Regions from separate parts of the Lactobacillus sp. VURO6/B1 (VP7) genome, predicted to be linked through region 2. Evidence: predicted binding sites of a transcription regulator. Region 2 holds the regulator's gene; the other holds the start of a gene.
The links. Region 2 encodes LexA, which represses DNA repair genes until DNA is damaged. Its sites were predicted from a motif close to CNAACANNTGTTNG; they were not measured.
Positions count from the first base shown of each region.

Region 1: a site for LexA is predicted at 1,635-1,648, ahead of ACZ2M0_RS02785 (ABC transporter substrate binding protein). Genes of this name have one in related genera too.

Region 1 is NZ_JBVOWJ010000003.1:114,770-117,941, forward strand. Features, by position in the region: gene ACZ2M0_RS02780 (ABC transporter substrate-binding protein) at 1-16, opposite strand, end outside; gene ACZ2M0_RS02785 (ABC transporter substrate binding protein) at 524-1,492, opposite strand; gene ACZ2M0_RS02790 (1-phosphofructokinase family hexose kinase) at 1,851-2,804, opposite strand; gene ACZ2M0_RS02795 (DeoR/GlpR family DNA-binding transcription regulator) at 2,825-3,172, opposite strand, start outside.
Region 2 is NZ_JBVOWJ010000010.1:50,406-53,577, forward strand. Features, by position in the region: gene ACZ2M0_RS06735 (ABC transporter ATP-binding protein) at 1-677, opposite strand, end outside; gene ACZ2M0_RS06740 (YneF family protein) at 750-965, opposite strand; gene ACZ2M0_RS06745 (DUF896 domain-containing protein) at 1,035-1,283, opposite strand; gene lexA (transcriptional repressor LexA) at 1,427-2,050, shown strand; gene ACZ2M0_RS06755 (MerR family transcriptional regulator) at 2,088-2,462, opposite strand; gene ACZ2M0_RS06760 (hypothetical protein) at 2,523-2,816, shown strand; gene ACZ2M0_RS06765 (nucleoside phosphorylase) at 3,048-3,172, opposite strand, start outside.

The DNA.
Region 1 (3,172 bases), on a different contig from region 2:
TTTTCTTGATTCGCATTTTTGTTCCTCCGTAATCCTGCTGACCGTAAAAAAATATCCACTTATTTCTAAGTGGATATACAAGAATTATTAGTAATAATCATTTGTGATTAGCCACTTAGAAAACTATGTGGCTAACCGCAATTAAAGGACTTTAGCCATCATAGATAAATTCAAAACTTGAGTCTGGTTTGAATTCATCTAGATGAACCCAAACCTTATCTAAAATAGCTAAAGTAATAACGGTTATTCAGTTGTGAGACTCGTATTAGATTACATTTCATAAAACTTTACCTCCAACCTTAATGAGAAGATTATAAAAAACAAAGAAGAAAAAGTCAAGAAGTAATAAAATTTGATTGCAGAAATAATAATCTTTATGGTTGTTTAAAGCAGAGTCTCAATAAAAAATTCGTTCTAATTATTATTGCTAAATAAAAAGGCCACCCAGTTGAAATAAGTAACAAAGTTTCTCGCTTACGTTATTTGTTTCAATGTTTAGCGGCCTTTTAATAGCAACTTAAAATTATTTAGGTGCTTTGATTGATTTAGGATCAATTCCCAGTGCTTTAGCCATGCTCTTGTTAACAACTAATTTCATATCATGTGCTTTTTCAACTGGCATGTTAGCTGGCTTGGCTTTACCAGACAAAATCTTGGCCGCCATTTTACCAGTTTGTTCTCCTAATAATTCGTAATCAATTCCGATTGAGGCCAAACCACCTGTTCTAACTTGATCAACGGAACTTGCTACCAGGGGAACTTTCTTTTCTTTAACTACTTTACCAACTACAGAAGCAGCTGAGTCGAAAGTATTATCTGTAGGAACGAAAATACCGTCAACTTTAGATGCAAGTGTTTCAGTGACTTGCTGGACATCATTAGTGGTATTTGCGGTTTTAATCAAAACTTTCACTCCTGCTTTTTTCAGTGCAGCTGTAGCTAAATCGGCCTGTATTTTCGAGTTTGATTCACCGGCATTGTACATAATACCAACCGTTTTTGCTTTAGGAACAATTGATAGCAACAACTTAATTTGCCTTTTAATTGAAACCATGTCTGTTGTTCCTGTAATGTTTCTGCCAGGCTTAGCATCTGAATCAACTAACTTAGCTGCTTTCAAGTCAGTTACAGCAGTAACAACAGTTGGTATTTTTTGGGTCGCATTGGCAACGCTCTGTGCCGCTGGAGTAGCAATGCCCAAAATCAAATCTGATTTTTCATTAACTAGTTTTTCGCTCATACTTTTCAGGTTATCTTGATTATTTTGCGCATTCTGGTAGTCGATTTTAAGATTTTTACCCTCAACAAAGCCACTTTCTTTTAGTCCCTTTTTAAAACCTTTGTAGGCCTTATCTAAAGAAGGGTGCTGCACCACTTGCAAAACCCCAACATGTTTAACTTCTGGTGTCTTGCTAGTTTTTTTGTTGCTGCAGCCTCCTAGTGCCATTAATCCGACAATACTAATTCCTGTGATCAATTTCCTAAAACGCATTTTCTGCCTCCATAAAAATACCCACTTACTTCTAAGTGGGTGCACAAAAATTAAATTGCCAAAAACGATTGGATGTGGTCAGCCACTTAGAAAGCTATGTGGCTAACCAAACTAAAAGAGCCTTAGCCATCATAGATAAATTCAAACTTGTGTTTGGTTTGAATTCACCTAGATGAACCCAAACTCCTATCTATAGTAGCTAAGATAATAACGATTATTTAGTTGATTTTCTTTTTGACTAAATTGAGTCATTATCCTTACCTCCAACTTCAATAACCGAATTATAAAAAAATAAAAAATTAATGTCAAGACTTAATTTAATTGTTAGTGCTAATTAAGTGGGGTGAGAAAAAGTGTGTTAATCAACAATTCGCTCAATTTTAATAGTTTTGATAACTTCCAGAACTTTGCTGATCTGAACAAAACCGGTTTTGGTTTCCATTGCATTAGCAGTGCCTGATGCAATAGCCCATTTAATGGCTTCTTTAAAATCATAGTTTTTACCTAAGGCATATAAAAGGCCACCAACAAGTGAATCTCCTGAGCCTTCGGTATTAACTACTTTTACTGGTTTTAATTTAATACTGTAAAAATCATGTTCATGCTTGAAAAGCGCCCCTTTTTCTCCTAAAGAAACAATTATGTTTGGAATTTTTTTCAGTTTACTTTTTAATATCTCTTCTTTGATTAAGCTGTAATCCTTAGTAACAGGATAAGATAATAACTCTGCTACTTCTGTTTCATTAGGTTTTATGAAGTCTGGTAAATAGTGACTGTTTAATACCTCGGCTAAGGCCTCTCCGGAAGTATCAAGCACAATTTTAATGTCTGGGTTAAGGTCACGAACTTTGGCAATTATTTGGGGATAAAAATTATGAATCTCACTAGGAGGAAGGCTACCATTTAGAGAAATTGCCGCAACTTTATTTTTAGTAATTAATTGTTCTATAGTTTCTAACAATTGGTTGAAATATTGTAGTGGAATATGGTCCCCATACTCATTTATTTCTGTTTTTTCCCCGTTATTTTGAATTATAGTGTAACAATTTCTTGTGTTACCGTTAGTTTCAATAAAGTTACATTTATACTGGTCATTTTTAGCTTGTTTCAATATATATTTGCCATTTGAACCAGCTAAAAATCCTGTAGCTACAGTTTTGGCTCCAAGGTTGGCAGAAACTCTGGCAGCATTGATACCCTTGCCACCAACCATTTTTTTGATCAACTGAACTCTATTTAACTGTCCTACTTTGAGCTGCTTTAACTCGTATAAACGATCTACTGAAGGATTGACTGTAACTGTAATTTCCATTTTTATTCCTAATCTGTAAGTTAATGAATGATTTTGATATATTTTGAATATTTTTTAACATCATCAGGAGAAACTCTTGGATCCGTCACCAGAAGATCAAATTTATCAAGGTCACGAAACGTGATGATGTCTGAATGGTTTAGTTTGGTGTGATCTGCCACTATGAAAGACTTTTTTGCATGAGCAATCGCTATGTTTTGAATATTTCCTTCAGGTATTGTACTGGTAGTTACACTATTATCACTGATCCCGTTAGTTGAACACAATGCATAGTCAAAATTTAAGCCTTCAAAGATGTTTTCAGCTTTTTCACCTAAAAATTCTTCAGTATTCCTATGTAGTTCACCGCCTGTCAAAAATAGGCGACA
Region 2 (3,172 bases):
ATTTGGTTGAAAGCGGCTGTATCTTCTTTACCTTGTCCAAAAGTTTTTAAAACTTTGATACCTGAAACAGATTCTTGAGTTTTATTGTTTAATTTGGAAAAAGCTGCTTGAGATTTATCAAAAGCATCATGTAGCCTGTCTCCTAATTTCCATGCTCCCCAAGCCAAAAATGGCAAAGGCAGAAGAGCTACAAGTGTTAAACGCCAATCAACAAAAGCAATCATGGCCACCATAGTGGATACGCTCATTATGAGTGAATCTACTAATGTTAAGACACCTTCACCCGCAACTTCCTGAACCGCCGAAACATCATTTGTGGCGTGAGCCATCAAATCACCAGTTCTGTGACGTTGATAAAAAGTGCGATCCATAGCCATGAAATGACGAAATAATTTTGATCTTAATTGCAGTTCCAGTTCAGCTGCTCCACCCCAAATCTGACTACGCCAAAAATAGCGAAAGCCATAGAGTAATAAGGCCGCTAAAATGATAGCCAAAATCAGTAGACCGTATTCCTGCCAACTAATATGTCCTTTATCTAATTGATCAGCCATTAGGCCTAAAATCCTTGGTGGCACCAAGTTCACAACTGAAGTTAATGCTAAAAATGTAATACCTATGAGGTAACGCTTTTTCTCTTTTTTAAAAAACCAGCCTAATTTAAAAAATATACCCATTATTCACCTAAAAAATTCAGTAAAAAAGCGGAGATATCGTTCTCCGCCACACTATTTCAATCTAGTAAGTTTTTACTTTTGGTGCTTCATCATGTTCATCACTTGGTTTACCTTCTTGGCTGAAGGTTTTTGGCCCATTTGAGACATCATGGCAACAATCATATCTTCACTGATTGGCGGATTATCCTTAAAATATTTTTTCATATATGCTCTGGCACCGTAAAAACCACCCACTAGGCCTAACAACAGTGCTATAACTATTAGAAAAATCGCTAATCCTAAGTTCATAAAATAATCACCTCAATTTGTCCAATAGGTATATCTTACCTAAAAATACAGTAAAATTAAAGATCAAAGTTAATCTTTTCTTAAACCTTTTTCTCTTTGAGCTTTCTTGGCTTTCTCAGATGTAATTTCATTGCCATTTTTATCAATTATGACCAAATTTTCAACGTCTTGTTTAAAGCCTGCTCTAAAGTTTTTAATAAATTCCCGATGTAACTTTTTTCGTTCCTTTTCCTCGGCTTCTGTTAGTCCAACAGATTCCTTTTTATGATAAAGTTCATTTATTCGATTTATCATTTTTTTCTCAAGATCTTCATTCATTTTAAGCACCTCTCATTAAAAAAGTCTACATTATTATCAGCAGGAAAAAAAGTTTTAAATTTTCAGAACGTTTGTTTGTAGTATACGATTTATTTTGCTAAAATTAAATATATAAGAAAACGTTTAAAATACTGGAGATAACTATGACTACAAAACAAAACACTAAGCAATTACAAATTTTACGCTATATATATGAAACGGTTGAAGACAGAGGTTTTCCTCCCACTGTTCGTGAAATTTGCCATGCTGTAGATTTATCTTCCACTTCTACTGTACATGGCCATTTGTCAAGGCTTGAAAATAAGGGATTATTAATAAAGGATGCTACAAAACCAAGAGCATTGGAAATAACCGATGAAGGAAAAAAAGCGATAGGCGTTCAGCCGAAAAAAATTCCTGTAGTCGGCGATGTCACAGCCGGCCAACCAATTCTGGCTGTTGAAGACATCGAAGATTACTTTCCCTTACCTCCTGATTTAGCAAATGATGCCGGAGACCTCTTTATGCTAAGAGTTCATGGTGAAAGTATGATTAACGCCGGTATCCTCAACGGAGATAACGTAATCGTCCGCAAACAATCTTCAGCAATTAACGGTGAAATTGTAGTAGCAATGACAGATGAAAATGAAGCAACTGTAAAACGATTTTACAAGGAAAAAGGTCACTATCGTTTGCAGCCTGAAAATGATACGATGGCACCGATTATATTGTCAAGCGTCCACATTTTAGGTAAAGTAGTTGGACTATACCGTAACACTATTATTTAACAAAAGAGCTTTATAGCATTATTGGGATAAATAAAAATTATTTTTTGCGAGTTTCAATAATGCTTTTTTTCTGCAGAGTTTTTTTTACTTCTGCCAATACTTTTTTCTGCATTTTTAATTTGTTTATTTTTGCAGATATAACGGCGATTTTATCCTTAATTAACTTTAAGTTTTGTTTACGTTGCTTTTCAGTACTACACGACTCATCGTGTAGTTTTTTTATGTCTTTTATTTCTTGCAGCGAAAAACCCAAGTCTTGAAACTCTTTAACTGCTTCAAAAATATCACATTCGTTTTCAGTAAACCAATAGTTTCTTCCCTTACGACCAGGAGTTATTAAGTTTAAGTAGATATAATGTCTAACTGTATCACGTGTAGTATTTTCCTTTTGCATAAATTCTTTCAAATACATAATTATCTCCTTGACGTAGGGTCGACCCCAGATGATTAAATTTTAGCAGGAGGTATTAAAATGTCATATCTAACAATCTTTTTAACTATTATATATGGTGTTCTCATGATTAGCGCCAGCTTTTCATCTTTTACTAGTTTGCCAATTTGGCTAATCATGATCAACGTCTTGTCCGCATTAGGCATTATTGCCGGAAGTTTTCTAAAAAAACCACTTTTAACTACTATATTTCTAGTAGCAGTTTTACTTTCCGCTCTAGCAAATGGTATTTTTCTTTACGGACAAATCACTTGGTCTCACTGGTTTATCAGACTAATTTTGACTATTATTTTGATTTGCCTGAGCTTTAAGTAATTTTAGATATTCATCTGGCAAAATTCCTGTTAGCAGTCAAGCGTAACGTCTCAAAATACTGTCATAATGGCAAGAAATTGACTTTCCACAACTAATGCTTTAAATCAATTCACAATCTTTATATTGAAATTATGCTTAAAAATGCTGTTACTAAAGCTTTTATGTTATTTACTTGTGAATAATAACGCTGTTTCACTTTGGTTTCACAACAGTAATTTTTCACAAACTTGGTTAAATTTTACTAATGATATTGGCAGCTAAATTAATTGCTGCTTCATGGGCATCCCTACCCCAGCCTCTGTCATCATGATTTTCTATATCTTTAAGTGAATCGGCTGTAAATAATATTTGTGCAA